Regions from separate parts of the Rhodococcus sovatensis genome, predicted to be linked through region 1. Evidence: riboswitches for the same ligand, from Rfam matches in the RefSeq annotation. Region 1 holds a riboswitch; the other holds the start of a gene.
The links. Region 1 has a riboswitch for S-adenosylmethionine ahead of WDS16_RS19150 (aminotransferase class V-fold PLP-dependent enzyme). Riboswitches for the same ligand answer to the same signal wherever they lie in the genome.
Positions count from the first base shown of each region.

Region 2: another riboswitch for S-adenosylmethionine. It lies ahead of WDS16_RS13500 (bifunctional o-acetylhomoserine/o-acetylserine sulfhydrylase); the one in region 1 lies ahead of WDS16_RS19150 (aminotransferase class V-fold PLP-dependent enzyme).

Region 1 is NZ_CP147846.1:4,100,492-4,116,073, forward strand. It holds gene WDS16_RS19085 (GGDEF domain-containing protein) at 1-87, opposite strand, end outside; gene WDS16_RS19090 (MarR family winged helix-turn-helix transcriptional regulator) at 149-610, opposite strand; gene WDS16_RS19095 (crotonase/enoyl-CoA hydratase family protein) at 612-1,439, opposite strand; gene WDS16_RS19100 (2-oxo-4-hydroxy-4-carboxy-5-ureidoimidazoline decarboxylase) at 1,572-2,072, shown strand; gene WDS16_RS19105 (HNH endonuclease signature motif containing protein) at 2,152-2,484, shown strand; gene WDS16_RS19110 (protein-tyrosine phosphatase family protein) at 2,490-2,924, opposite strand; gene WDS16_RS19115 (DUF6480 family protein) at 3,050-3,271, opposite strand; gene WDS16_RS19120 (DUF222 domain-containing protein) at 3,349-5,508, shown strand; gene WDS16_RS19125 (helix-turn-helix domain-containing protein) at 5,555-6,187, opposite strand; gene WDS16_RS19130 (hypothetical protein) at 6,258-7,262, shown strand; gene alc (allantoicase) at 7,268-8,227, shown strand; gene WDS16_RS19140 (YbaK/EbsC family protein) at 8,263-8,736, shown strand; gene WDS16_RS19145 (hypothetical protein) at 8,744-9,253, opposite strand; gene WDS16_RS19150 (aminotransferase class V-fold PLP-dependent enzyme) at 9,391-10,734, opposite strand; SAM riboswitch class IV at 10,827-10,942, opposite strand; gene WDS16_RS19155 (Pls/PosA family non-ribosomal peptide synthetase) at 11,146-15,081, shown strand; gene WDS16_RS19160 (M1 family metallopeptidase) at 15,078-15,582, shown strand, end outside.
Region 2 is NZ_CP147846.1:2,877,175-2,892,756, forward strand. It holds gene trpS (tryptophan--tRNA ligase) at 1-602, opposite strand, end outside; gene WDS16_RS13455 (exodeoxyribonuclease III) at 648-1,454, opposite strand; gene yidC (membrane protein insertase YidC) at 1,501-2,424, opposite strand; gene WDS16_RS13465 (DUF6412 domain-containing protein) at 2,507-2,815, opposite strand; gene WDS16_RS13470 (DUF6412 domain-containing protein) at 2,879-3,169, opposite strand; gene WDS16_RS13475 (DUF4173 domain-containing protein) at 3,232-4,623, opposite strand; gene WDS16_RS13480 (HAMP domain-containing sensor histidine kinase) at 4,928-5,914, opposite strand; gene WDS16_RS13485 (response regulator transcription factor) at 5,911-6,585, opposite strand; gene WDS16_RS13490 (iron-siderophore ABC transporter substrate-binding protein) at 6,829-7,872, shown strand; gene WDS16_RS13495 (MFS transporter) at 7,966-9,225, opposite strand; SAM riboswitch class IV at 9,480-9,608, shown strand; gene WDS16_RS13500 (bifunctional o-acetylhomoserine/o-acetylserine sulfhydrylase) at 9,780-11,117, shown strand; gene metX (homoserine O-acetyltransferase MetX) at 11,114-12,271, shown strand; gene WDS16_RS13510 (DUF3017 domain-containing protein) at 12,280-12,555, opposite strand; gene WDS16_RS13515 (bifunctional methylenetetrahydrofolate dehydrogenase/methenyltetrahydrofolate cyclohydrolase) at 12,560-13,426, opposite strand; gene WDS16_RS13520 (pentapeptide repeat-containing protein) at 13,464-14,072, opposite strand; gene WDS16_RS13525 (tRNA (cytidine(34)-2'-O)-methyltransferase) at 14,106-14,570, shown strand; partial or broken gene WDS16_RS13530 (IS5 family transposase) at 14,581-15,508, opposite strand; gene WDS16_RS13535 (DUF4349 domain-containing protein) at 15,555-15,582, opposite strand, start outside.

The DNA of each region.
Region 1 (15,582 bases):
ACCGACCTTGCGTTCGAGCTGCGCCGCCGGATTGGTTGCCGTTCGCCCACGCAGAGTGCGCGGAATCCACCGACCGGTGATTCCCACCACTCCTCCCTACCCGATTCGCAGCATTACCCGCAGATACGCGAATCGTCCGATTCGTTTCTTAGTTGCCGCCCGGCTTCACGCGTTCGTAGTCGGTCAGAAAACGGTCCATGAGTTCGACCAACGACACCCGATCCTCGTACGACCAGTCCTCGAGGACGAGTGCGAGATGCGCTGTGCGCTTGCGATGGAGTCGAAAAGCAACATTACGTCCGGATTCGGTCGCTGCCAAAACGTAAGCGCGACCATCTTTTTCGTCGCGAACGCGTTCGACGTGCCCGTGATCCACCAGCTGCGCTACCTGCCTGCTCACAGTCGACGGGTCGGAGTTCACCAGGGCGGCCAACTCACTCGATCTCATCGGTCCGTCGCGTACCAGTCGGAACAGACAAACGAATGCGGCACCTTCGACGCCTCCGGATTCGGCGGACAATTGAGCAAGCTTGCGGTCGCGAATTCGCTGCAACCGCACGAGTTGGGTACCGAGCTCCTCGGCTGTGTCGATGTCGGGCTCCCCACCCATGTCAGCTGCCACTGAAGTCGGCCGGACGTTTCTCGAAGACCGAGGTGATGGCCTCCGTCAGATCGTTCGAGGCGAGGAATGCGGCATTCCACGCCGCGACGTACCGCAAGCTGTCGTCGACCGCCGCGGACCTCGAATGATCGAGCACGGTCTTGATGCCGTGAACGACGAGCGGAGGGTTCGCGGCTATTTCCGCCGCCGTCGCGCGGGCGCCGACGAGCAGCGCGTCGTAATCGTCGAAGACGTCGTTGACCAGGCCGATCTTCTCCGCGCGGGCAGCGTCGATGTCCTTGCCCGTCAAGGCGAGTTCCCGCAGGTGGCCGTCACCGATGATGGCAGGAAGCCGGGCAAGTGAGCCCATGTCTGCCACGATGGCAACCTTGACCTCGCGCACGCTGAACTTCGCGTCGGCACTCGCGTACCGAATGTCCGCTGCAGAGATGAGGTCGAGACCCCCGCCGATGCACCAGCCGTGCACGGCCGCAACAACGGGCTTGCGACAGTCCGCGACCGCGTTCGTCGCCAACTGCATGCGCTTGATCATGTCGTGGAACACCGTGCGCGGTCCAGCCAGCGCTTTGTCCGCCATCAGCGGTGCGAACTCGCCACCCATCGCAGCCAGATCCAAGCCGTAGGTGAAGTGCTTTCCGGAACCCGTGAGCAGCACTGCTCTGACATCCGGATCGACATCGAGCTGAGCGAACAATTGCGGGCACTCGCTCCAGAAGTCAGGGCCCATGGCATTGCCCTTGCCGGGCCCGAGCAGCGTCACCGTTGCGATCTTGTCGGAAATCTCGACCGAGAATGCGTTCCAGTTGCGTTCCGTCATGTCGCCGAGCCTACTTAATGGCGTCGTTCCAACGGACCACAGATGCCCATGCTGTGTTACGCCGCGTTACACCTGGGCTAAGACCCTGCTCAGACCTGGAGTTCGCGCCTCGAGCGGCCCATTATTTGAATCATGATGATGCACCAAGGACTTGGGCTGGAGACGTTCAACGACCTGCCTCGTCGCAAGGCGGTGCACGCACTCTACGAATGCTGCTGTTCGCACACGTGGGCGTCGCGAGTCGCCGACGCTCGTCCATACCGATCCCACGCGGAACTGTTCGCACGAGCGGACGCCGAGCTCGGAGAGCTGTCCGACGCCGATATCGATCACCTCGCCTCGACGCACCGACCCGTCGGACGGACGTGCGCGGGGATGGACCCAGCGACGCAAAGCGTCTTCATCGACGCCTGCCGGATGTACATCGAGCGGTTCGGCTACGGATACATCGTGTGCTCGGCAGCCCTCCCCGGTGGTGGCGACGAGCCCCGGGAAGTCCTCATCGACGTCGGCCATCGGCTCGACAACAGTCACGAAACCGAGCGCAAGGTGATGCGCGACGAACTCGCGAAGGTCAATCGAACGCGCATCGAACGCGTCCTCGGCCCGGAAGAGGGTTGGCCGCCATACTGAGTTGCCCATGCGCACTCGAAGTACCCGATCGAAGTACGGTCGAGGTGTGCACGCTCGCCGCAAATTTCCGACCGCCAAGCTGCCAGCGGCAGCTCGAGCACGGTACGCGAAACGGCGGAAACGACGGCTCGACCGTGTCGACAATGACCTCACCGACTCGCAGTGGGCCGATCTTGTCGCCGCCTGGGGAGGGTGCGCCTACTGTCAGGCGACAAGCACAGCGCTACAGCGTGACTGCATCACTCCAGTGTCTCGTGGCGGCCGCTACACATTCGAGAACGTGGTTCCTGCGTGCCCGTCCTGCAACGCGAGCAAACACAACAGCGAAGTCACTGGGTGGCTCCGGCGCAAGAAACTCGATGAGCGCACGTTCCTGCTGCGTCACGCGACAATTCTCCTCGCAGCACGCTAGGTGCCCTAGACGCGAAATTTCTCTACGAATCGCTTCTGCCAGGGTGTCTCCACAGCACGGCGCGAATAGTGTTGTCGGACATAGCTCACTGCTTCGTCGTTGGGAAGCCCGTCAGCGACAACGAGGCAGGCCAATGCGGTCCCAGTTCGCCCGTAGCCCCCGCCGCACGCGATCTCGACACGCTCACCTTCGCAGCGACGCAGCACGTCACGAAGCACGTTGCCGAAGGCGCTCCGGTCGGATGGCAGCCAGAAGTCCGGCCAACGAATCCAGCGGCTTTCCCACTCGAACGCCGCGGGTTCTTTCCCCTGGAGATACACACCGAAATCAGGTGTTGGGCCGAGCGGGGTCGGCGCACGCAACCCACGTCCGCGGACGACGGGACCAGAGGGCAGTCGCAGGATTCCCGGCGCGCCCAGGTCCCATGACCGAGTAACCACTCCACCCTCCGTTCATTGCTTTACGGGTGCGTCGCGATGCGGCAGCGGTGAGGTGATGCCTGTGGCGACGGAGACCATAAAGGTAGCCCGATCCGTCCACAGAACTAGCCCAGGTCCTCCAGCCGTCAGAACAGACCGACCATCCTTCCGATCAGTCCGAGGACGATGACCACCACGACCAGGCCGATCAAGCCGAGGAACACTATTGGTAGCGCAAGTCCTCGCTGCGGCGGTTCGTGCTGCGGTCCGCCAACGCTCGTCTCTGCAGGCGGGGTGTCCCCGGGCGTGACTCCGCCACCGGCTTCGAGGCCGGCAGTGTCATCGGGTTCGGGATTCTGGGCAGTCATGAGATCTCGGGTACCCGGTGGCGACTTGCTCAATCGAGTCCTCGGTCACCGGGTTGCGGGTACCACCGATCTCCGTGATGTCGACACTGAATTTCGACGCCGGAAAGGTGTCGGTGGGGTCCGATATCCTCGAACGTATGTTCGAGAAAGGGAATGCGGCGGGTATCTCCACCAGCCACAACACCGCGATAAATCCGTCGGTGGATGCGGCGGTCAGTGATGCCTGTGTAGCCGGGTTGTCGGTGTTCGCTGCCCGCTGCCGGTCGAGGGAGAACCGTTCCCGCGCACAGATGGTGGAAACAGTGTGCGAGATCGCCGAAATCCGGTTCGCCGACGCCGACACCAGCGACGGGGATCCGTTGACGGTGATGCGGTCGGTGGTCTGCGAAGTAGCGGCAGCACTCGGGGTCTCCCAACGCGTCGCGCGTCCACTCGTCGATGTCGGATTGACCCTGAACAGGCTGCCTCTGACCGCGCTACGGATGGTGTGCGGGGTCCTCGACTGGGCACGAGTGACCGCGATCGCATCGGTACTCGGCAGAGCCTGCGATGACACCATCGACGCCCTCGAATTCGAGGCCCTCGCGCTCGCCGAGACGGTCGGTCCGCGGATCCTGCGGCTGATGCTGTGGCAGATGTGGATGGACTACGACCCACAAGAAGCCTCCAGGGTCCGATCGGCATCGGTGAGAGGGCAACGCGGACTGTCGATGACCCAGGAAGGAGACGGATCCTCACAGCTGAAAGTCACCATGACCGACGTCGAAGGCGCCGAAGCGGAAGCGTTGATCGAAGAACTGGTCGGATCGGTCTGCGCTCAGGACCCGCGGTCGGCGCGGGAACTACGCGTCGATGCACTGCTGGCGTTGCTGCACGGCGAGCACGCTCTGCAGTGCCGCTGCGATCGCGGTGAGCAGTGTCCGCAGTTCGGGGTCGCTGATCTCCCCGACGGCCGCCGCGGACATCTGATCCAGATCCTGATCGAAGTCGAAACCCTGCTCGGGTTGAGCCAGACTCCCGCAGTCCTCGCCGACGGAACACCACTGGATCCGGAGTTGGCGCGGATGCTCGCCGACGACGGAAAATGGCAAGCCCTACTGGTCGAGCTGACCCAATCCGAAGCCTTCCAGAACGCCCGCCGAACACAGTCCACCCAGGACACCGACACCGACAGCGACGAGCCAGACGACAACGATGAACCGGACAACGGTGAACCGAACGGCGAAGATCCGAACGACGGCGGTTCCGACGGTGGCCGCGACGTAGGTGGCGGTGCGAATGTCGATGCTTCCCGAAAGACGAACTCCGCGAACAACACCACCACAGCACCGCCACCCGAACCCGCCCCTGACGCAACGGACGAACCAAACACTGCGGGCCAAACAAGCACTACAACCGGGCCGACCACCCGCGGCGCCCGAGTATGGCGACTACTCTTCCGCGGCCGCATCAGACCCGCCGCCACCGTCCCGGCGCACCGACCCACCACCACCAAACAACACCACCGCGGCCACCGCACCGGCAGAGCCGCCGGCACCGGCAGGACCCCCGGAGGGCACTACGCACGCACACAACTGATCACCGCACTCCTGACCGCGATCACCGACAACCCCGCCCTCGCCGCCGGCCTGCACCCCGACGGACACGGCGGCCACACCAGCCCACCCCCAGGAGCACTGACCTACCGACCCAGCTCCGGACTCACCGCCCGCATCCGCATGACCTACAGCACCTGCACCCACCCCGGCTGCGACATCCCCTCCACCCGCTGCCAACTCGACCACATCGTCCCCTACAACCACACCAACCCCCGACACGGCGGCTGGAGCATCGAAGAAAACCTCCACCCCGTCTGCACCGGACACCACCAACTCAAAACCACCAAAACCTTCACCGCCGCCATGCTCACCAGCGGCGCGATCCTCTGGACCAGCCCCGCCGGCCTCCGCACGATCACCCTCCCCAACCTCGGCTGCCCCACACCACCCCGCACCCGAAAACGAGCCCGAAAAAACACCACACCCGACACAACCACCCCCGACCTCACCACCGCCACCTGGTGGGAAACCAACATGCCCCCACACACCACCCCACCCACCCGCACCGACCTCAACACCGCCCACACCGACACCGCCCGCACCCGAATCCGCATACTCCGCCGACACTTCCGACAACACAAACACATCCACAAACTCCGCATACAACACGAAAAACGCAACGAACCCCCACCCTTCTGACCGACCGCCAGAAAGGAACCGGCACGACTCCGGGTGCTGCCGGATGTCAGTGCTGCGCGCGCGCGATCGCGCCGGCGAACAGTTCGGTGATCGCATCGCCGATCGCTTGTTGATCGATCTCCTCGGGATCGACGGAGTGTTCGACGGCCAGGCCCGAGATCAACGCGAGCAGCGATGTGGCTACCCTGCGGGCATCGAGAGTGTCAGCTACGCCCCACGCCGCGGCCCGTTCGGCGATCAGTCGCTCGAGTTCGTCGCGCAGGCGACGACGCTCACGCCGGTATCCCTCGGCAAGCTCTGCGGTTCGACCGGCCTGGATACCGAACTCGGTGACGAGCAGTGGCCACCGCGGCTCGTCGACGACCCAGTCTGCGATAGCGTCACCGCCCCTACCTGCGGCGTCGCCGGGGCCGAGACCGGACACAGTGTCGATCACCCGCGCTGCAAGATCCATCGACCGCTTGGACAGCAGCTCGGCGAACAGCGCCTGCTTGGAATCGAAATTCGAGTAGACCGCACCCTTGGTGAAGCCCGCCCTCCGGGCGATGTCCTGCAATTTTGCTGCCGCGTAACCGTTCTCGGTGAACTCGTCGGCAGCCGCCTCCAGGAGCCGTTCTCGAACGTTCTCCCGGCCCGGCCGCTGTGTCGATGCCCACGTTGCTTGACCCTCAGTCGTCACGATACCTAGAGTATTCAATACCCGAGGTATTGAACAGTCGGAGAATCACACAGCTCGCGAAGGAGTACACATGCGCAAGGTCGTCTGGATTGCGATCGGGGTTCTGATACTCCAGCTCGGTTTCATCGCCAGCTACGTGGCGGCCTTCCACCAGCCTTCACCGCACGAGATCCCCATCGCCGTGGTCGCAGAACAGGGACTACCCGCCGGGCTGGATACCGACACCGTCGCCAAGCTCAACGCCATCGAGGGCACTCCCCTGTCCGCTCGAACCGCGTCCAGTACCGCGCAAGCCCGTGACCTCATCCGCAACCGCGACGTCCTCGGCGCCTACATCGTCAGTCCGGCCGGCACCGACACACTCATCACCGCCAGCGCTGCGGGCAGCTCGATATCCGCTGCACTGGAGTCGGTCTTCACGGAGATCGAACAGACTCAGAACCGCCAATTCGTCGTTCGCGACGACATTCCTGTCGGTATTCACGACAACCGTGGCCTGTCCGGCTTCTACCTGGCCGTCGGATGGGTCGTCGGCGGATACTTGCTGGCCGCCGCAATCGGCCTGCTCGTCGGAGCACCGAAATCTCGTCGAGATGCAGCAGCCCAACTCGGGATCTTCGCCGGCTACTCGGTCCTGTCGGGGGCGCTGGGAGCATTCATCGTCACCCACCTGCTCGGCACGTTCGCCGGTCACTGGTTCCCGTTGTGGTTGCTCGGGACTGCGGTCGTGTTCGCGACATCGGTCTTCACACTCGGCCTGCGCGCAGCGATCGGAGTCGCGGCGGTTCCGATCGCGATCATCGTGTTCGTCATCCTCGGAAACCCCAGTGCAGGTGGAGCATTCGGCCCGAATGTACTCCCCGAGTTCTACGCAGCCGTCGGGCGCTGGATCACCCCCGGCATCGGAACGGAAGGAGTACGCAGCATCGTGTACTTCTCCGGAACCGGCCTGGGCCAACCTGCACTGGCACTCGCCCTGTATTCCGTCGTCGGTATCGGACTGCTGTTCGCCTTCTCCAAGTCCCGGGTGGCGTCACCAGAGATCGAGAAGCCCGAGCCGCTCCCCGTATCCTGACCCCTATGACAGCAACCTTCCCCCTCCCCTTGCCCGATCTCGCCGTCCGCACCCTCGGCGGCGCAGTCGTGTGGGCGAACGACGAAACGTTCGCGGAGAAGGAGAACTTGGTCAAGCCGGGCAAAGCCGATTACCAGACCGCTACGTTCGGCCACAAAGGCCAGATCTACGACGGTTGGGAGACGCGCAGGCGTCGGGAAGCGGGTTACGACGAGGCCATCGTCCGCCTCGGGGCTCCCGGCGTCGTGGACGCTGTCATCGTCGACACTGCGTGGTTCACCGGCAACTATCCACCGGAGATTTCCATCGAAGCCGCCTCGGTCGAGGGCTTCCCATCCGCGCAGGAGCTGCACGAAGAGACCGAGTGGCAGACCATCGTCGCAAAGAGCCCGGTCGAAGGTGACACCGAGAACCGTTTCAAGGTTGCATCCGACGAACGCTGGACCCACGTGAAGCTGTCGATCTACCCCGACGGCGGCGTTGCACGGTTGCGCGTTCTCGGCCGTGGCCGTCCGGATCCGCAGTTCATCGCGGCGGGGCCGTTCGACCTCGCGGCGCTCGAGAACGGCGGGTATGTCTCGGCCTGCTCGAACATGTTCTACAGCTCCCCGAACAACCTGCTGTTTCCCGGCCCTCCGCGGTCGATGGGCGAAGGCTGGGAGACCTCACGCAGGCGCAACGACGCCAACGACTGGGTGCAGGTCAACTTGGCCGGAACGGGCAAGATCAACCTCGCCGAGCTGGACACTTCATGCTTCCTCGGAAACGCACCGGGTGCAGCGTCGCTGAAGGGCAGGCTCGGCGACGGCGAGTGGATCGAACTCCTTCCTCGTACTCGACTGCAGCCCGACACCCGTCACCGGTTCCTCCTCGACCGCACCGAGCCGGTGTCCGAGGTCCGCATGGACATCTTTCCCGACGGCGGCATGGCCAGACTCAGACTGTTCGGAGACTTGACGGCCTGACTGCGAACTCGCCGCCGTAGCAATACTCTTGGAAGATGCCACGGCTTCTTCACCCGAACGCAGCACACGTCGCCGACATCTTGATCTCACGCGGACATCACGGGGTCGTCGTCACATCACCCGAGCCGACGCCGACCGCCGCCGCCGCCGCCGAGTCGCACGGTGTCAGCGTCGGCGCGATCGTGAAGTCACTGGTCTTTCTGCTCGACGACGATCCGGTGCTGCTGCTCGTCTCGGGAGCGCACCAGGTGAACCTGGACGCAACAGGCAAGCGACTCGACGGCACCCTGACGCGGGCTCCGCTGGAATTGGTCAAGCACTCCACCGGCCAGCCGATCGGAGGCATCGCACCGGTCGGTCACCCGACCAATCTGCCGACGTTCGTCGACGAGACCCTGTCCGGCTATCCCGAGTTGTGGGCCGCAGCCGGACATCCCAACACTGTGTTCAGGACGACGTACTCCGAACTACTCCGGATCACCGCAGGGCTTGCGGTGGACGTCACCTGATCCGGCGTCAGGAAGCCAGAACTCTGCTGGGCAGGCGCGATCCGGTAGCCGACACAACAGCGTCGTCCGAGAACGTGACGCCGCGGTCTTCGAGCCACGGAACGACGCCACCCACGACCCGCTCGAGGTTCCGCTGCTCAGGTCCGATCGGTATCAACGTCACACCGTCGGCCACATCGGCGGCTTTCACGTCGGCGATAAGCCCTGCCAATCCCGACGGCGTACCGACGTACCGAATCGAATCAGGCCGCTCAGGCGCCTTCAGCGCCTCGAACTCCCGACGCGCGGTTCGTGCGTCGTCGGCGATGTGAATCTCGATGTCGAGGAAGACCGCGACGCTGTCGGCGTCCTTGCCTACCTCGACGACCTCGGCACGGGCGCGAGAACGGGCTTGCTGTCCTTCACGGAGATCCGAGGCGCGGACGCGTGTGAACGTCGCGGTCGGTCGAGCATCGGTGATTTCGGTCCAGGTTCCGGATGCCGTGAGAGCAACTCGGACAGCTGAGGTGTTCGACATGAAGTGTTGTCCTGTCGTGCGAGCGAGGTGAGCGAGGTCTGCGGGCTACGCCGACGGCCTACACGACCCCGATGCCGTCCGGCACAGATCGACGTATCGATCACGCCAGAGGCGGCTCTGCGACAAGACAATTGCTGTCATGAAGCGATGCTAGCTGTTTGGCCGGTGCACGGGGTTCCCACACCTGCGGCGCCATCTGCGAGAGCTGGAAATGGACGCGGGTCGGGAACCGGATTCCACCACCCGTTTTCCTCCTCGTACGTCCACGATGGTCCCTGTGCGACTAGCTCGCCGACGGCGTCGATCAGACGGTCGACATCGGCGCCTGAACTGCCGAGGCCCAGGCTGGCCCGTACGGCACCATCTGGATGTCCCAGTCGAGCCAACAGCGGATGCGCGCAGAATTTCCCGTCGCGAACGCCGATTCCATGCTCGGCGGAGAGATACGCCGCGACTTCACCGGGGCCATAACCGTCGACCGAAAATGTGACAATGCCCACACTTTCGGGAGCATCGTTCCACACCGTCAACAGCTGGACTCCGCCGATGGAGCTCAGCCCGTCGCGCAATCGGTCGGACAGCACCCGCTCGTGGTCCGCCGAGCCGCCAGCCTCATGCTGTGCGAGCGCCTCACACGCGGCCGCCAGTGCCACGACACCGAGAACATTCGGCGTGCCGGCCTCGTGCCGCGCGGGAACCGGCGCCCACTCGGTGCGGTCGAGGCCGACCGATCGCACCGCGCCCCCGCCGGCCAGATAGGGCTCGGCAGCGTCCAGCCAATCGCGACGGCCGACGAGGACGCCTGCCCCGTGCGGTGCGTACAGCTTGTGGCCGGAGAACGCGAGATAGTCGACACCGAGATCACCGATGTCGATGCGCCGATGCGGAACGAGCTGGGCGCCGTCGACGAGGATGCGCGCACCGTACCGGTGCGCAAGCGCGGCAAGTTCAGCTATCGGCAACACCTCGCCGGTCACGTTCGATGCACCGGTGATTGCCAGCAGCGCAGCAGGTTTCGTAGACAGTTCTACTTCCAGCCGGACAAGCGTCTCGGCAATGGACTCGGCCGCAACGACGACCCGACGATCGTTCCACGGCAACAGGTTCGCGTGATGCTCGATATCGAGCACCACGGTGTCCCCTGGAACGCATCCGGCCAGGAGATTGAGCGAATCGGTGGTATTCCTGGTGAAAATCACGACGGAATCACTTTGTGCACCAACGAAATCCGATACCGTCACCCGCGCCTTCTCGTAGGCTGCAGTGCACACCCGCGACGTATATCCCGCGCCACGGTGCACGCTCGAATAGAACGGTAGGAGTTCGGCGATGCGTTCGGTCACCGCAGCGAGCGCGGGTGCACTGGCCGCGTAGTCGAAATTGACGTAAGTGCAGGAACTTCCGTCGACGAGTGGCACCGACAGATCAGCTCCGCTGACGGAAGCGAACGAGGCACACGAGTGGTCGAGAACAGCAGTCATGACAAATAACCCTTGTCGATCAAGGGACCCTGGGGAGATCACACGGAAATAGCCAGTCACGTGTAGAGACCGATCACATGTGAATACCGTCGAGTCCGCGCTTGCTGCACCGGTTTTCCGATGCCAGCCTGGTCGTCACCCGGAGCACCCCACCGCGGAGGAGGGTTGCCGACCAGCAAGCCGGGGCTTGATGCTGGTACTCATGACCTGGACACGAGGATGGCAAACACAGTGAGGGATTGTCAACCCGGCAGGTAGGAAACCTGCAACTGGACTAAACTGCCCCAGTGCCGAGCCCGTCCGAAAACCACGTCCGTTCACCTTCTGGCCAACCGAATATGAGATAACCACCGTCACGCGTACTGACGTTCCACTTGCATTTCGGTGCTATACGAGAAGAAGGACACCCGGTTGTCTGTGCAATCACAATCGGATTCGACAGGCACGCAGCGCTCCGCTGCGGTGCCCGCCGAATTCTTGCGATCCGAGCGCGCTCCCCAGGAGCGGACGCTCATCGATGTCCTGCGCTCGACCACCTCTCGCTTCCCCGATTCCCCGGCAATCGACGACGGCACGGTCTCGGTCACCTACCGTGAGCTACTGGAGGACATCGACGAGGGTGCGCAGTGGCTGGCCCGAGCGGGAGTGCGCCGCGGCGACCGCGTCGGAATCAGGATGCCGTCGGGTTCCTTCTCGCTCTACGTCGCGATTCTGTCGATACTCAACGCCGGTGCCGCCTATGTACCTGTCGACGCGGACGACCCGGACGAGCGCGCCGAACTGGTCTTCGGCGATGCCAAGGTCACCGCAGTCGTGACGGCCGGTGGTATCGCCGCAGGCACGGCCGACAAGCAGGACACCCCGGCCCCCGACACTCTCACAACGCCGAGTCCCGACGACGACGCCTGGGTCATCTTCACGTCCGGCTCGACCGGCACCCCGAAGGGAGTCGCCGTCAGCCACCGCAACGCAGCGGCGTTCGTCGACGCCGAAGCCTCGATGTTCATGCAGGACGATCCACTCGGACCTGGCGACCGCGTATTGGCGGGCCTGTCGGTGGCATTCGATGCCTCGTGTGAGGAGATGTGGCTGGCCTGGCGCCACGGCGCGTGTCTCGTCCCGGCCCCTCGGGCTCTCGTTCGAAGCGGATTCGACCTCGGGCCGTGGCTGGTCTCGCGGGACATCACCGTCGTCTCGACGGTCCCCACCCTTGCAGCGCTGTGGCCAGCGGTCGCCCTCGAAGCAGTACGTCTGCTGATCTTCGGCGGTGAAGCCTGCCCACCCGAGTTGGCCGAGCGCCTGGCCGTCGACGGCCGCGAAGTCTGGAACACCTACGGGCCGACGGAAGCGACCGTGGTCGCCTGCGCGTCGATCATGGACGGCAAGGGTCCGGTTCGGATCGGCCTTCCACTCGACGGCTGGGATCTCGCCGTCGTCGACGCGTCGGGAAATCCCGTCGCAGTCGGGGAGGTCGGCGAACTGGTCATCGGCGGCGTCGGGCTCGCGCGCTACCTGGATCCGGCCAAGGACGCCGAGAAATACGCCCCGATGCCGACGCTGGGCTGGGACCGGGCGTACCGCAGCGGCGATCTCGTCCGGCTCGAACTCGAGGGTCTGCTCTTCCAGGGCCGCGCCGACGATCAGATCAAGCTGGGCGGCCGACGCATCGAGCTCGGCGAGATCGACAACGCGCTGCAGGCATTACCCGGCGTCGGCGGAGCCGCAGCAGCCGTCCGAAAGACCGGCGCGGGCAACTCCGTCCTCGTCGGCTACCTCGCCAGCACCGACCCCAATTTCGATCTCGATGCGGCGCGGAAGATTCTGGCCGAGCAACTGCCGTCGGCTCTCGTCCCTCGACTCGCGCTCGTCGAGGAGATGCCGACGCGAACCTCCGGCAAAGTCGACCGCAACGCCTTGCCGTGGCCGCTCCCCGGCACCAGCGAGACGTCGGATCTGAGTGGTACGGCAGGCTGGGTCGCCGAACTGTGGACCAACATTCTCGGCGCCCAGGTCTCCGACGAGAATGCCGACTTCTTCCAGAACGGTGGCGGTTCCCTGTCCGCTGCCCAGCTCGTGACGGCACTGCGCGAACGGTTCCCGGAGATCACCGTCGCGCAGCTCTACGACCACCCCCGGCTGGGATCTCTCGCCCGCTATCTCGACGAGTTGAAGCCGCCCGTGGAGGTCGTACCCCGCGACGTCGAGCCGACGTCCCGTACAGCTCAGTGGACGCAGATTGCCGCAACCGTTCCACTGACCACGTTGACGGGGCTGCAGTGGATCACATGGGTGGGAATCCTGTTCAACGTGATGTCGTGGTTCGCCGACGTGCCCTGGGCACCGACGCTGTCCTGGTGGTGGGTTCTTATCGCGTTCCTGCTGTTCATCACACCGGTCGGCCGCATGGCGATCTCCGTCGTCGGTTCCCGTCTGCTGCTGGCAGGCCTGAAGCCCGGTGCCTACCGCCGAGGCGGAAGCGCCCACATTCGCCTGTGGACAGCGACGCGTCTCACCGACGCCAGCGGGGCGTCGAACCTGTCCGGAGCACCGTGGATGGTCTACTACGCCCGAGCACTCGGCGCGAAGATCGGCAAGGGCGTCGACCTGCACACTTTGCCCCCGGTGACCGGCATGCTCGAACTCGGCGACGGTTGTTCCGTCGAACCCGAGGTCGATCTCACCGGCCATTGGATCGACGGCGACATCGTCTACATCGGTGCCATCAAGATCGGCGCGGGCGCAACCGTCGGCGCCAGGTCGACGCTGCTTCCCGGGACATCCGTCGGCAAGAACGCGGTCGTGAGTGCAGGCTCAGCCGTCGTCGGACGTGTGAAAGCCGGTCAGCTGTGGGCGGGATCCCCCGCCACCAAGGTCGGCAAAGCCGAGCATCCGTGGCCCGAACACGCTCCCCCGCGGGCCACCCACTGGGTGTTCGCATACGGCGTCGCATCGTTGTTCCTCTCGGGCATGGCGATCTTCTCCCTCGGAGTTTCGCTGGTGCTGATGGGCTGGTGGCTGCACACGGCGACGACACTCCTCGGCGCCATCGGACGCGCCGCGATCATGTTGCCGGTCGCGACACTCGTCTCACTCGGAACATTCGCGCTGATCACACTGGTCGCGGTCCGTCTGCTGAGCATCGGTCTCACCGCGGGCTATCACCCGGTGCGTAGTCGGATCGGGTGGCAGGTGTGGGCCACCGAGCGTTTGATGGACTCGGCCCGCACGTTCCTGTTCCCGCTCTACGCCTCCCTGCTGACCCCGCACTGGCTGCGGGCGCTCGGTGCGAAGATCGGCAAGGACGTCGAGGCGTCGACGGTGCTGATGATCCCCAAGTTCACCACCGTCGCCGACGGCGCGTTCCTGGCCGACGACACCATGGTTGCGAGCTACGAACTCGGCGGCGGATGGATGCACCTCGGCGACGCCAAGGTGGGCAAGCGGGCATTTCTCGGCAACTCCGGCATGACCGGACCCGGTCGAACCGTCCCCAAGAACGGGCTCGTCGCCGTGCTGTCGGCGACGCCGGACAAAGCGAAGTCGGGTTCCTCGTGGCTCGGTAGTCCGCCAGTGCGGTTGCGGCGGTCCGCGGGGCGCGCCGATTCCTCTCGCACCTTCGATCCATCCATGAAGCTCAAATTGGCCCGGTCGTTCGTCGAGACCTGCCGTCTAATTCCAGTGATGGTGACGTTCGGCATCGGGCTCGGGGTGCTGTTCGGATTGACCGCGCTGGCCGAGGAGTTCGGGTACTGGCTCGCCGCGCTGCTCAGTGGCGTCGTGCTGCTCGTGGCGGGGGCGGTCGCTGCAGCTGTTTCGGCCGCGGCGAAATGGGCGTGGGTCGGCCGGATCGACAAGGTCGAACACCCACTGTGGAGCTCGTTCGTGTGGCGCAACGAGGTCGCGGACACATTCGTCGAGACCGTCGCCGCGCCGTGGTTCGCCCGTGCCGCCGAGGGAACAGCCGTGCTTAACATGTGGTTGCGCTGGCTGGGAGCCGACATCGGCCGCGGCGTGTGGTGCGAAACGTACTGGCTTCCCGAGGCGGATCTGGTGACGCTCGAAGATGGCGCAACGGTGAACAGAGGGTGCGTTGTGCAGACGCACTTGTTCCATGATCGGATTATGTCCATGGACAGCGTCACACTCGGTCGGGGAGCAACTCTCGGTCAGCACTGCGTCGCGCTACCTGCCGCCGGTATCGGCGAAGGCGCGACCGTCGGACCTGCGTCTCTCGTGATGCGCGGCGACACCGTGCCGGCGCACACTCGTTGGCAGGGCAATCCGATCGCACCGTGGGCGAAGGGCGACCCGTATGCACGCATCGTGGCCGCTCAGGACAGCCTATGAAATTCGGTGGCTCCAAACTTGTGACTCCGGTGTTCGATCTCGATCGTTCCGACGCGCCGATCGACGAGTACCTCCCACAGAACGGCAATCGCGGATACCGCGTGTCCCGGTACGAACTCGATCTCGAATACAAGGTCGAGAGCAACCGGCTCGCAGGCAAAGCGAAGATCACCGCGGTCACCACGGCCACCATCGCGAAGTTCTCCTTCGATCTCGGGCCTGCGCTCCGTGTGGCGAAGGTATCGGTCAACGGATCTCGTTCGGTCAAGTTCAGTCAGCAGCGAGGCAAGCTCAAGATCACTCCCGCGAAACCCATCGCATCCGGTGCTGCCCTCGTCGTCACGATCCAATACAGCGGAACTCCGAAGCCGATCCACGGGTTCTGGGGCGAGGTCGGGTGGGACGAACTGACCGAAGGATCGATCGTCGCCAGTCAGCCGAACGGCGCGGCGTCGTGGTTTCCATGCGACGACCACCCGGTCTCCAAAGCTAGCTACGGCA
Region 2 (15,582 bases), 1.2 Mb from region 1:
TCGTAGATCTTGGCGGTGCCCTTGATGATGTGCGCGTCTGGAACGACGAACGTCTTCTTGAACCTGGTGTTGAATCGCTGCGCAAGATCGCGGGTCAGCTCGAGGTGCTGGCGTTGATCCTCACCGACCGGCACCAGGTTGGGCCGATAGAGCAGGATGTCGGCGGCCTGCAGAACCGGATAGGTGAACAGACCGACCGACGTCTGATCGCGCCCCTGCTTGGCAGATTTGTCCTTGAACTGGGTCATTCGTCCGGCTTCGCCGAAACCGGTGATGCAGTTGAGAACCCACGCGAGCTGAGCGTGCTCCGGGACCTGACTTTGTACGAACAGCGTCGAGCGCTTCGGGTCGATGCCGACGGCCAGGAGCTGGGCTGCCGCGATTCTGGTGCGATGCCGCAACGCTTTGGGGTCCTGCGGCACCGTGATGGCGTGTAGGTCCGGAATGAAGTAGAACGCGTCGTAGTCGTCCTGCAATGCCACCCACTGACGCACGGCACCCAGGTAGTTACCGAGGTGGAACGAGTCCGCCGTCGGCTGGATGCCGGACAGGACGCGCTGGCGCGGTCCCTGTTGTGCGTCGGTAGGTGAAGGAGAAGACATGCTCATGATCTTTTCACGACGCGGCAAGGTCTTTTCTTCCAGGCTCTAGCGGTAGCGAACCGTCACCGGCGCGTGATCGGACCAGCGTTGGTCGTAAGCCTCGGCGCGCTCGGTGACGGCGTCCTTCGCGCGATCGGCGAGCGATTGCGTCGCGAGCTGGTAGTCGATCCTCCACCCCGCGTCGTTGTCGAAGGCCTTGCCGCGGTACGACCACCAGCTGTACGGACCTTCGACATCGGGATGCAGTTGACGAACTACATCCGTCCATGGGCTCTTCTCTGTCAGAAGAGCCGACACCCACGCGCGTTCCTCGGGAAGGAACCCCGAGTTCTTGCGGTTGGTCTTCCGTGTCTTGAGGTCGTTCTCGGTGTGGGCGATGTTCCAGTCACCACTGACGACGACGTCTCGATCGGCTGCCTTCGCGGCCTTCGCGATTGTGGCGAGGTACGTGGCGAACGCTGCCATGAATCGCTCTTTCTCGTCCTGGCGCTCGGTGCCTACCTCACCCGACGGCAGGTAGAGGCTGGCCGCGGTGACGTCACCGAAGTCCGCCTCGATGTAGCGGCCAGACTCCTCGAATTCTGCGGCGCCGATCCCCACCCGCACGGCGTCGGGCGCCGTGCGGGAGAGAATGGCAACACCGTTTCGCCCCTTGGCCGAAGGTTCCGCCGACGCCAGATGCCAGCCCGAGTCGAGTGCCGGCGCGAGAGCCTTGGTCAGCTCTCCGTCGTTTGCACGCGTCTCCTGCAGGCAGACGACATCTGCGTCGGTTGTCTCCAACCACGGCAGCATTCCTTTCCTGGCGGCCGCGCGAACTCCGTTGACGTTGACTGTGGACACGGTGATAGGCACGCACAGCACGGTAGTCGACGGCACCGACAGCACGCCGCAGGTGGGTTCACCGGCGGCGCTTCGGTTTGGCTCCCGGTTTGGGAGCGGTCACCCGCACTTCAGGTTTCGACGCGCGTGCCTCCTCGGCTGCGCGCGCGTCTTCTTCATCGATACGTCGGTACACCAGGTGCTGTTGAGCGTATGTCCATATGTTGTTGCTCACCCAATACAGCAGCACCGCGATCGGCAGGACCGGTCCGCCGACGAGAACACCGACGGGAAAGACCCACAGCAGCAGCCTGTTCATCATCGCTGTCTGCGGATTGCTTCGTGCGACGTCGTCCTGACGTGCAATGGACGCGCGTGCATTGAAATGCGTCGCGACACTTGCCATCACCATCAAGGGAATCGCAACAAGTGCGATGGTCACTATCGTCGGTACTCCGCCGAACGGAGCAAACGAATCCAACGTGTCCCGTGAACTGCTGATGGCAGCCGAAATGGGCGCGCCGAACAGACGAGCGTCGAGGAACGACTGCACGTCGTCCACACCGAAGAAGTAATTCGGGGTGTTCGCGTTGTCCTGCGCGGACATACCGAGCTGGCCGAACCCGGTGGCCGTACGGTTGAACGATCTCAACACGTGCAACAAACCGATGAACACCGGCGCTTGTGCAAGCAGTGGAAGGCATCCGAGCAACGGATTGAACCCGTGTTCCTTCTGTAGCTTCTGCATCTCGCTGGCCTGCTTGGCCCGGTCACCCTGATACTTCTTCTGCAACGCCTTGATCTCGGGTTGCAGCTTCTTCATCGTGAGTTGTGTACGAATTTGTCGGACAAAGGGTCTGTAGAGCGCCAACCGGAGCGTGAACACCAGAAACACGACGGCCAGCGCCCAAGTGATTCCGTTGTCCGGTCCGAGGACGGAGCCGAATATCGTGTGCCAGATCCACAGAATTCCGGACACGGGGTAATAGACGAAATCGAGCATGGAAAGCACCTCATCGAAGTAGTCGGCCAAAATGGATCTGCTCGACCGGCGACGGCGCCCGGAGTACGGGTCGCTGGACCGGTCAGGTGACCGATCCAGGTGCTCTCGGCATAGGCCGCCCCGGTGCGTCGGGACGGTGTTGGCGACGAAATCCCCCGCGGAGGCGTCGTTCCTCGGCGGGTGGGTGCGTACTCGGCGTGCTCGCGGCGATGATCGCCGACGAACCGAGGACGCCGAGCACGACGAGGGCAGAGACTGCGAGCCCCATCAGAGCCAATTGGACAGTCGGCTGGTCGTCGACGACGACCAAGAGCAACAGCGTTGCGACGAACAGGGCCGCGAACGCGGTCAGGGCGCGACTGCTTCCTACGAACGAACGTGGGTGGTACACGAGAACTCCCGGGGTGCGGACTGACGAAAACGAACGGTCCGGGGGCGAACTCGGGTTACCTGATCAGAGCGCCCCCACCGGCGCACCGGGAGCGCGAGGCATGGGACGGCCTGCCTCGTCTGGACGTTCCTGCCTGCGGAACGCGCCGCGTAGCCGCCGCTGCGCGCCGTCGGGACCGTATGCGACGCCGAATACCGCACGCAGCAGGTCTTTGCGGCTTCCCACGGCCACGACCGTCACGACCAGCGCGGTGACAACGAAGCCGAACAGGGCTGCAGTGGCGGCAGAATCAGGGAGCGTGGCGAGCAGTGTCAGAACAAGGAGGTATGCCGCGACGAGATGGATATATCTCATGGCATTCCTCCTCACGCTGGATGACGTTCCCGGTTCACCATATCCGAAGTGCAGGCACCCGCTCAGGGCATCGATGCACAGGTAACGGTCGGACGCTGGTCGAGCAGCTCGGATGCCCGCGCGTCGGGAACGTTCCAGTCCCGCCAACTGCCCGACGGCTCGCCTGCACCGAGTGCGCAGCTACGGTACGGCTCGGGAAGCCGATCGAGTTCGGGTGCCGCGTCGCTCGACAATCGTGACAGATACCGAGTGTCGATCTTGCCGGTGGTCTCGAATCGCTCCACATTGTGCCGCGCGATGTATGCGTCGGGGTTGAGGACCGCCAGACCCAGAACTGTCAGCACCGCACCCGCGCCGACGGCTCGCGGAAGCCATCGCCCCGACATTTTCAGTCCTGTCGCCATCACGAGCAGGAACACCGAACCGAGCCACAGTTCGACGGCGGTCACGAACAACCGCAGGGTCGTGTATCCGTACTGCTGTTCGTACAGGGACATCCGATGAAGCGCAGACGCGACCACGACGAGCGACAAGGTGCACAGCAGGCCCAGCAAGATCCGTAGGGCCGCGCGATCGACCACCGAGGTTCTCGGTGCCTTCCTGATGACGATCGCAATGACGAGCAACGTCAAGGCCGTCACCGCGAGCAGTTGCCAGAACCCCTGGCGCGCATACTCGGCGTTGGTGAGCCCGTCGGTGACCAACACGTGGCTCTGGCCGCCGAACAACGACCCGATCTGCACGCCGACGAATCCAGCGAACACAGCAACGAGGGCTGCGAGCGGAACGATCCACTCCCACAGCCGGATCGTCCTCGACGACGGCCGAGCCAACCGGTCGAACCGCGGACGATTGACCACCAGGTACGACGCGGCGAGCACTCCACCGGCCACCAGAAGGAAGACCATGACTCGTGCCGCAGCCACACCTGGATCCCATTCCGGCGCGACGTCGTCGACGAGCCTTTCGAATGCGGGGTCTGCGCCGGCGAACAGTGCAGCGAAGACTCCGACCACCACGATGGTGACGACCGCCACGGCTGCGACTCGACCGAAATGTATTCGCCCTGTGTCCAGGCGTCGCATCCCGCGGGAGGTCCAGCGCACCGTCCTGGTCATGACCAACACCGGAGTCATTGCCCCGAGCGCTGTGCCCCTGAAGGTCCACGACCCCGACAGCACCGCGCCGGCGACGAACACCGCCAACCACATCGACATCGTTACCAACCACCCGGCCGATCGGAACACGGCAACCGAGCTGAGGGCCAGGACTGTCAGTGCCCCGGCAGCGTGCCACGTCGTCGTTCGTTCCGGTCGAGCGCACGCTACCGCCACCAGGATCGCCACCGCAGTGATCGGATAGCCGATGCCTGTGCCGGACAGCACGACCGAGCCGACAACCCCCGCCAACAGCGCTCCGACCAATACGTGCCGGGGCGCCGCTGCATGACGCACGACGGGCCAGACTCTGACCGGCCAGGGTGAACAGCGATGCTGCCGCACAGGCGCTTTCCGGCTCTCTGTCGGTGTGGGACCTTCGGGCGGTGCGGGACTGTCGGTGACAGAGTGTTCAGTGGCGCTCATCGATGGACCTTTCTTCGGTATCTCTCGGCCGGACTCGGACCGACATGCGGTTCGGACAGGACCGTGTTTGGGCAGGAACGTGTTTCGGACAAGGCCGTTTTTCGGGCAGGGCCGTTTTTCGGACAGGACAAGGACCGACGGCACGCAGGCGTGCGTCGAAAGAATGGGTCGAGATTCAGGAGTGCGGGATCTGCACCCTGATATGGCAACCAGGAGTCCGGTCCAGCACTTCTATCGTGCCGCCGTGGAGCTCGGTTGCCCACCTGGCGATGGCAAGCCCGAGACCGGTACCCCCGTCCACTGCGCCGCCGCGAGTGAACCGATCGAACACCGAGAAGTGTTCTGTACGAGCAATTCCTGGCCCTTCGTCGACAACCTCGAGCCGTATTCCGTCCGCGGCGGAATATGCCGACATCGTTACCTCGGTTCCTCGCGGGGCGTGCCGGACTGCGTTGTCGATGAGGTTGGTGACGACCTGAGTGAGCCTGGATCGGTCTGCCGACACCTCCAGATGCGGTGGCTGCACGTCGATTCGGACGCAGTTGTGCTCCGAGGTCACCACATCGAGGAATCCACGAACACCGAAGCGCTCGGGACGCAGCGGGAGGACTCCCCCTTCCAGTCGTGACAGGTCCAGCAGTTCGGTCACCAGATCTCCGAGCTTTTCGGTCTGCTTCAGCGCGACTGCCAGAGTGTCCGGTTCGGGGTCGGTGACGCCGTCGACCATGTTCTCCAGAACGGCGCGCAGTGCGGCGATAGGAGTTTTGAGTTCGTGTGAGACATTGCCGATCAGTTCGCGCCGGTATGTGTCGGCCGCCTCCAGATCGGTGGCCATGGTATTGAACGCCTCGGCGAGTTGGCCCACTTCGTCACGGGAGGTGGCGCGGACTCGCGTCGAATAGTCGCCTCGCGCCATCGCTTTCGCGGCCGACGTCATTTCCCGTAGCGGTGAGGTCATGCCGTGAGCGAGCACCTGCGTCGCGGCCAACGACATGACCAGGGCAGCGAGCAGGGAGTAGCGAAACTGCCAGCCTGCGCCGATCCAGAAGACGACACTGGCGACCACTAGCACGATGCCTACGATCAGCGACACCTTGAGCTTGAACGACCCGAGCGGATCGAGGGGACGAGGAAGCCTGCGCACCGCGTCGGACAGCCTCATCTCGGCACATCCAGAGCGTAGCCGACCCCATGAACCGTACGGATCAAGTCGCCACCGATTTTGCGTCGCAACGCTTTCACGTGACTGTCGACCGTTCGACTGCTTGCCGAATCCTGCCAACCCCAGAGCTCGGCCAGAAGTGTCTCGCGGGCGACGGCCGCCCCAGGACGACCCGACAAGTAGAGCAGGATATCGAATTCGGTTCGAGTCAAATGTATTTCACCATCGATGCCGGATACTCGCCGGGCGTGGTGATCGATCGTGATGACGCCGAGATTGGTCGAGGACGATTCGACCAGGGCAGTGCGATCCGATCGCCGCACCAGAGCGTGTACGCGTGCAACGAGTTCTCGCATACTGAACGGCTTGGACAGATAGTCGTCGGCCCCGACTCCGAGGCCGACCAGCATGTCGGTCTCGTCGGACTTGGCCGTCAGCATCAGCACCGGGACGGCACGGTCGGCTTGAATCCGGCGGCAGACCTCCAAACCGTCGAAACCGGGCAGCATGACGTCGAGCACCACGACGTCAGGCCGAACGCGCAGGCACATCTCGACGGCCGAGGGTCCGTCGGATGCGGTGACCACGTCGAAACCCTCGCCGCGTAAGCGCGCGGAGACGGCGTCGGAGATCGTCGGTTCGTCGTCGACGACAAGAACGGTGCGGTTCATGTATCTGACCCTAGAGGCAGCCGATGGAGGAGTCGGACAGGAATTGTGGAGGTTCGGTGAAGATCCTCGGGGCGGCTCACAGCGACATCCCAGCCCGAGCAGAGTCCATCGGAGAGTGGAGCGACGACCGAATGAACGGAAGCGAGAAAGGGCCGAATTGAGGGTCGGCTACCCTAATCCGGACGGACGGGGGTCTGCAGGTTCATTGCAGACTCCGCCACACTCTCCTCGAAAGGGCCCTTCATGGTCGGAACCACGCGATCGTCTCGGTTGGCAGCCGCAGCCGTTGCGACGGCTTTGCTTCTCTCTGCCTGCTCCAGCTCGTCCGACGACGCTGCCGACTCCGGCAACGACACCGGTTCGGGCGGCGCCTTCCCCGCCACCGTCGAGCACGCGTTCGGCGAGACCACCATCGACGCCGAACCGACGCGTGTCGTCGTGGTCGGGTACACCGAGCAGGACACCGTGCTCGCGCTCGGTGTGAAGCCTGTCGGAGTCACCGAGTGGTACGGCGAACAGCCGTATGCAACGTGGCCGTGGGCGCAGGAGGCACTGGGAGATGCGACCCCCGAAGTACTCAGCGCCGACGACGGATTCCAGTACGAGCGGATCGCGGCCCTCGACCCCGATCTGATCATCGGAACCAACGCAGGTATGGACGAGGCGAGCTACACCACCCTGAGCGACATCGCGCCGACCATCGCCCATTCCGGCGACTACACCGGATACTTCGAGCCGTGGGATGTCCAAGCCAGGAACATCGGTACCGCGCTCGGTAAGAAGGACGAGGTCGACGATCTCATCGCGAGCATCGACGAGAAGTTCACCGCAGCCAAGGCCGAGCATCCCGAGTTCGTCGGGACCAAGGCGATCTTCCTGCAGAACGCCTTCTACGATGGCGCAGCGATCGCCTATCAAAATGGGCTCAGCACCGACTTCCTTACCGATCTCGGCTTCGTCGTACCGTCGGAGATCGACGCTTTCGCACCGCCCGAGGGCGGCGGGCAGGCGAACATCCCGCGTGAGAACCTGTCGGTTCTCAACTCTGCAGACGTGCTGCTGTGGGGCACGGAATCGCCGGAGGATCGCACGGCTCTCGAGCAGGAAGCGGTCTACCAGAACCTGGACGCGGTCAAGAACAACAAGCTCGTCTTCACCGATGGGGTGACCGCGGGCGCGATCTATTTCACCAGCGTGCTCAGCCTTCCCTACGTGATCGACAAGATGACGCCCGCTTTCGCGAGCACCCTTGCCGGTGACGGCGCAGCAACCACGACCGCAGGTTAGCCACATCCGCCGACATCGAGGTTGTGCATCGAATCGGACGACATTCGAGTCGCAACTTCGATCTCGGCGGACGACCGTGGGTATCGAGCAGCGTCAGGCCGCGTTCACCTCGGCCCGGCGCTGCATCCACATCGCGGTGGAGAGAACAGCGAGGCCGGCGACCGCCAGGACCGCCCCGACCGCGGCCGGGGCTGTGTAGCCGAATCCTGCAGCGATGACTGCGCCGCCGAGCGCTGCGCCGATGGCGTTGGCGAGGTTGAACGCCGCGTGGTTGAGCGACGCCGCCAGCGTCTGGGCGTCTTCGGCGACGTCCATCAATCTGGTCTGCAATCCGGGTATGACCGACGAGCCGGAAGCGCCGATCAGGAACACCAGGATCAACGCGCTGACCGGATTGTGCGCTGCGACGACGAAGATCGCGAGGAACACGGCCATCGAGGCCAGCCCGACGAATGTTCCCCGCAACTGATAGCGATCAGCCAGCCACCCGCCGAAGTAGTTGCCCGCGACCATGCCGAGGCCATAGATCATCAACGCGACGGGTACGAGCGCACGAGCTAGACCTGCCACGTCGGTGAGGGTCGAGGCGATGTAGGTGTACACCGCGAACATGCCACCGAAGCCCACCATGCCGACGAACAACGTCATCCAGACCTGACCGCGACGCAGAGCCCCGAGCTCGGTGATGGGATTGGTCGTGGGCATTCCGTCGAGACGAGGCATCCACACGATCAGTGCAGCCACGGTGAGCGCACCGATCACGGCTACGACGGCGAAGGCACTTCGCCATCCGAGCGCCTGACCGAGCCACGTTGCAATGGGCACCCCGACGACGTTGGCGACCGACAGACCCATCATGACCAGGGCAACGGCTTTGGCGCGCTTCCCGGGCTCGGCCAGATGCGCCGCTACGAGAGCTGCGATCCCGAAGTACGCGCCGTGCGGAAGTCCTGCGACGAATCGCGATGCCACCAGCTCGCCGAAGCTCGGTGCGAACACGGTGCCGAGGTTGCCGAGCGTGAACGCCATCATCAGCACGATGAGCAATGCTCGACGCGGAACTCGCGCGGCGAGCGTGGCGATCGCAGGCGCACCGACGACCACCCCGAGCGCATACGCCGAGATCATGTGCCCGGCAGACGGCTCCGATATGCCCATCGTCTGCGCGACGTCCGGAAGTAGGCCCATCGATGCGAACTCGGTGGTGCCGATCCCGAAGCCGCCGATCGACAGCGCCAACATGGCTAGCCGCCTGCGGGTCGAGAGCGGTCTACGACTGGCACTCGGCCCGTTCGACACCCTGTCGCGCACAGCGCTGACATTCTTGGCGAAAGCCGAATCGGTGACAGTCACAGCAGAACAACCTTGTCTTGTGTCGGGCATGCTCTTATGTCGGGCATGGAAAAGGGACGAACCCAGTAGGGAACGTCCCTCGGATCAATTGTCATCCCGGATCCACGTCGATTTCGGACAGATCGACGGTGATAGTCCTCACCCAACTCGTTGCGGCTGAAGAACGACCGCTCCCCCGCAGGTCACAGCGCCGGGGCAACTACCGGTGGTGTCGTTGTTTCCTGATCTACGCGTCCCCGCTAGGATTCACGCCAGGTCATGAGTGCCAGCATCGAGCCCCGGCTTGCTGGCCGGCAACCCTCCAACCGCGGTGGGGTGCCCCGGGTGAACGACCGGGTTAGTCGGCTACACGAGAACGTGTGGCCGGAGAACAAGCGCGGGTCCGCTCGTTGGTTTTTCGTCGACGGACCCACTGACCGAGCACGCTGGAAAAGCGGCGTGCCCGAGGAGGAGGTCCACCATGTGTTGTTGTCTCGATACGCCCCGCCCCGGCTTTCCAGCAGAGAGCCGATTCGAACCCTGACACATCCTTCGAAGACGGAGTTATCAGCACCATGACCGACAGCACCCCTGACGTCGTAGACGCAGCAGGCACCCCGATCGAAGATCCCACCGCATCGTGGAGCTTCGAGACCAAACAGATTCACACCGGGCAGACTCCAGACGGCGCAACCAATGCCCGCGCGCTTCCGATCTACCAGACCACGTCGTACACGTTCGACAACACCGATCACGCAGCAGCTCTGTTCGGGTTGGCCGAGCCCGGCAACATCTACACCCGAATCATCAACCCGACGCAGGACGTCGTCGAGCAGCGCATCGCAGCACTCGAAGGCGGCGTCGCGGCACTTCTGTTGGCTTCGGGACAAGCCGCCGAGACCTTTGCGATCCTCAACCTCGCCGAAGCGGGCGATCACATCGTCTCGAGCCCGCGGTTGTACGGAGGAACCTACAACCTCTTCCATTACACCCTTCCCAAGCTGGGCATCAAGGTCACGTTTGTCGAGGATCCCGATGATCTCGATCAGTGGCGCGCCGCGATCGAGCCGAATACGAAGGCGTTCTACGGCGAGACGATCTCGAATCCGAAGAACGACGTCCTCGATATCCCCGGCATCTCGGCGGTCGCGCACGAGCAGGGAATTCCGCTTATCGTCGACAACACGGTCGCGACCCCGTACCTGATCCAGCCGCTCGCTCACGGCGCCGACATCGTGGTTCACTCGGCGACGAAGTACCTCGGTGGACACGGCACGGCCATTGCCGGCGTCATCGTCGACGGGGGCACCTTCGATTGGACCCAGGGGCGCCACTCGAACTTCACAAGCCCGGACCCGAGTTACCACGGTGTAGTGTTCGCCGACCTGGGCGCGCCGGCTTTCGCACTCAAGGCACGGGTCCAGTTGCTGCGCGACATCGGCGCAGCAGTGTCTCCGTTCAACGCGTTCCTGATCAGCCAGGGCCTGGAAACACTCAGCCTGCGGATGGAACGACACGTCGAGAATGCGCAGAAGGTCGCCGCGTTCCTCGAAGCCCGTGCCGACGTCGAATCCATCAACTACGCCGGTCTGAAGTCGTCGCCGTGGTATCAGCGCGGGCAGGAACTCGCGCCGAAGGGACAGGGCGCGATCATCGCCTTCGAATTGACGGGCGGGGTCGACGCAGGCAAGAAGTTCGTCGACGCACTGAGCCTGCACAGTCATGTGGCTAACATCGGTGATGTGCGTTCACTGGTAATCCACCCCGCATCGACGACTCACTCGCAGCTGACGCCCGAGGAGCAACTCGCCTCGGGAGTCACCCCCGGCCTGGTCAGGCTCGCTGTGGGTATCGAGGGGATCGACGACATTCTCGCCGATCTCGAACGCGGATTCGCAGCGGCGGCATCTTGACCATCGGCTCTGTGCACGACGTCCGTCCGGCCGCGGGATTCCCGCCGCCGGACGGACGGCTCGGCAACATCGACATCGGCCCACTCGCTTTGGAAAGTGGCGCCACGCTTCCTCAGGTGACTGTCGCTGTACAGCGGTGGGGCGAGCTTGCGCCGAATCGCGACAATGTGGTGTTGGTCGAGCATGCTCTAACCGGAGACTCCCACGTCAGCGGGCCGGCAGATGCCGACCATGCTCTGCCCGGTTGGTGGAATGGGATGGTCGGCCCCGGCGCACCGATCGATACGGACGAGTGGTGCGTCATCGCGTCGAACGTCCTCGGCGGGTGCGGCGGCACAACTGGCCCCAGCTCACTTGCTCCCGACGGCAAGCACTACGGGAGTAGATTCCCGGAGATCTCCATCCGCGACCAGGTCGCGGCCGAAGTTGCGCTCGCCGACGTCCTCGGGATCGAGCGCTTCGCCGCGGTGGTCGGTGGATCGATGGGCGGAATGCGAACCCTGGAGTGGATCGTCGGCCATCCCGACCGAGTGGGAGCGGCGCTCGTCCTTGCCGTCGGTGCCCGCGCGACAGCAGATCAGATCGGTACTCAGACGACGCAGATCGACGCCATCGTCTCCGATCCTGACTGGCAGGGCGGCAATTACCACGGAACCGGCCGAACTCCCCGGACGGGATTGAAGATCGCTCGACGCATCGCACACCTGACGTATCGCACCGAGAGCGAGCTGGATCTGAGGTTCTCGAACTCTGCTCAGGCTGACGAAAACCCCTGGGACGGCGGCAGATACGCAATCGAAAGCTATCTGCAACACCAGGCGACCAAACTGGCCGACCGATTCGACGCCAGCACTTACGTCCTGCTGAGCGAGGCGATGAACAGACACGACATCGGACGCGGGCGAGGCGGTATCGACGCAGCACTTGCGCTGGCAACCGTTCCCACCATCGTAGGCGGAGTCGACTCCGATCGGCTGTATCCGCTGAGGCAACAGAAAGAGATTGCTCGGGGCCTACCTGAATGCCGCGGTCTCGAAGTCATTCAGTCCAGAGATGGTCACGACGGTTTTCTCACCGAGGCCGGTGCGGTGGCCGCACTTCTCGGCGAGACCATGGCGCATGCCCGGTCCGCTCGCGTCGAGCGAACCGTCTGACACTTCGCTCAGTCCGTCCCGAGCGGGTCGATGGACGACGACAGGAAGACGATGGCGCCGCCCACCAGCGCCAGCGCCGACACGTCGAAAGCGCGACTACGCACCGCAAGCAGTCCTACGCGGTTCTCGGGCAGACACAACCGAAACCCCGCGGCCAGGATCGTCGCGATACCGAGAACGAACGATCCACGGCGCCACCGATCCGCAACAACAAGAACCAACGCCCCTACGATGACGACGAGTACTGCCAGCAGCGGCAGGTTCTTGCGGATCTGATTTCGCACCGGATCAGACCGCAGTCCGCGCCAGCAGATCCCGTTCCGCTCGCTCCACGACGTTCGCGAGGAGAAAGGCGCGGGTCAATGGTCCGACGCCGCCCGGATTGGGTGAGAGGAACCCTGCGACTTCGGCGACATCCGCTGCAACGTCCCCACGCAAGCCGTCGTCCGTCCTCGTGACTCCGACGTCGAGGACTGCCGCGCCCGGCTTGACCATGTCGGCGGTGACGATGCCTGGCACTCCTGCCGCTGCGATGACGATGTCCGCGCGTCTCACCTCGGCAGCCAGGTCCGAGGTGCCGGTGTGGCACAGGGTGACGGTCGCATTCTCGGACTTGCGAGTCAGCAGAAGACCGATCGGACGCCCCACGGTCACACCGCGGCCGATCACCACGGCATGGGCGCCTGCGATCGCGACGTCGTACCGCCGCAACAAGTGGACGATCCCACGCGGCGTGCACGGGAGCGCAGCCTCTTTGCCCAATACCAACCGGCCGAGGTTGATGGGGTGCAAACCGTCGGCGTCTTTGTCGGGGTCGATGCGTTCGAGCGCAGCGTTCTCGTCGAGGTGATTCGGCAACGGCAGCTGCACGATGTAGCCGGTGCACGCTGGATCCGCGTTGAGGTCGTCGATGACGGCCTCCAGATCGGCCTGGGTGATATCGGCTGGAAGGTCGCGTCGGATCGAGGTGATCCCGACCTTGGCGCAGTCGTTGTGTTTGCCGCGTACGTACGCAGCCGAACCTGGGTCGTCGCCGACCAGAACGGTCCCCAGTCCGGGAACGATTCCGCCGGCGCGCAGTGCGTCCACCCGCCGAGTCAGGTCGACGAAGATCTCGTCACGGGTGGCCTTGCCGTCCAGAATCGTTGCAGTCACGACGACCATTCTTCCAGGCGGCTATGCGACGGTCTCGTCAACCCTCGACGGACAGTCCGTGCGCCTGTGCGTAGGCAACGGCCTGAGTCAGCTCGATCCTCGTTCCGACGAGTGAGGCCGCCACCCACAGGTTCGCGTCGACCCGCGCGCCTCGCAGATCTGCGCCGTCCAGTTTCGCCCCGATAGCGCGGGCCCCGGACAGGTCGACCGACGCCAACGTGGTCTTGGAGAGGTCTGTGTTCACCAGGTTCGCCTCGACCAACCGACCGCCGGTCAGATCCACCCCACGCAGGTCCGCTCCCCCAATTCCGACGAGCGTGAAATCGACTTCGTCGTAGGTCGCAGGCCTCATACGGCAGTCGACGAAGGTGGACCCGATAAACGTAGACCGTCGAAACACGCTGTGCTGGAGATTGCTTCGAGTGAACGTGCACGACCTGAATGCCGCGTCGACGTGGATCGACTCGGTGAGATCCGTCCCGGTGAAGTCGCACTCGGTGAACACCACGGACGTCGTCTTCACCCCACTGAGGTCGGCGTCACGGAAATTGCACGCCACGTAGTTACGGTTGTTCCACTGCTGCTGGTCGAGCCGGGCGTCGGAAAAATCCTCACCGACAATCTGTTCGTCATCCACCTGCACCATCCTTCCTTCGACGGTGATGGCAGAGTGAGCCGGGTGTTTCGACTCATGTTCTTCGAGCCCCGGATTCCGCAGAACACCGGCAACGCCATACGCCTCGTCGCAGGCACCGGGTGCGAGCTCCACCTGGTCGGCCCGCTCGGTTTCGACATGTCCGAACCTAAGCTCAAGCGTGCAGGGCTGGACTACCACGACCTGGCGTCGGTGACGGTGCACGAGAATCTGTCGGCGGCGTGGGACGCGCTCGAACCGGATCGAGTGTTCGCGTACACGGCCCATTCGACGCGGTTCCACACTGACGTGGACTACCTCCCCGGCGACATTCTGCTTTTCGGGCCCGAACCCACCGGGTTGCCCGAGAGCGTATTGGACGATCCACGCGTCACCGACAAATTGCGTATCCCGATGATCCCGGGCCGACGTTCCCTCAACCTCGCCAACTCAGCAGCCGTCGTGATGTACGAGGCGTGGCGGCAACACGGATTCGAGGGCAGCGTCTAGAGCGTGTCTCTTAAATTGGGTCCGTTTTCGTTTTCATCGCCGGGCGGTGGTTGTGGTTGCGGGAGTGCAGAACTGCCGCGCACAGGACAACGCCCCCGAGGAATGTCATGGCGTACTTGTCATATCGAGTGGCCACACCACGCCACTGTTTGAGCCGCCCGAAGCCACGCTCGACGGTGTTGCGGTGCTTGTACATCGTCGGATCGAAACCCGGTGGACGACCACCGGCGGACCCCTTGTCGGCCCGTCGCTGCTTCTGGTCGCTGCGCTCGGGAATGGTGTGTTTGATCTTGCGGCGACGCAGTTCGGTGCGGGTACTGGGATGGGTGTACGCCTTGTCGGCGAGCAATCGGTAGTCCTGGTCCCCACCGGCAGCTCGGTGGGCATCGAGCAACGGCACCAACTGTGGATTGTCCCCGGCTTGCCCACCGGTCAGCAGCATCGTCACCGGCGAGCACGTCAGGTCGGTCAGTGCATGGATCTTCGTGGTGAATCCTCCGCGAGATCGACCCAACGCGTGGTCAGCGGGTTCGTCGACGGATTTCTTGTAATTCGACAAGGCCCCCTGTGAGAGTGTCGGCTCGCGCACCGGCCGCATGCTGATGCGCCCGGACGCTGGTCGAGTCGATCGAGAGCACCGCCCCGATATCGCCGTCGAGTTCTTCCGGGTCGAGACCGAACACCTCGGCCACCGCGGCAAGCATCTCGTCGTAGGTGCCATCGAAGGACCATCGGTGGTGGCGTTTCCACACCGTCTGCCACGGACCGAAGTCCTCCGGCAGATCTCGCCACGGACACCCGGTACGGAATCGGTATGCGATGCCCTCCAGAATTCGCCGGTGCTCGGCGAACCGCCGCCCACGTTTTCCCACGTCGGTGGGTATCACTGGCTCGACGATCTCCCAGAACTCGTCACTGATCACTCCCACGCGCGTCATCGAAATATCATCGCTGACAGCACCTCTCAAATTTGGGAGACACGCTCTAGGACGATCCGTCCCCTGTCTCGCTT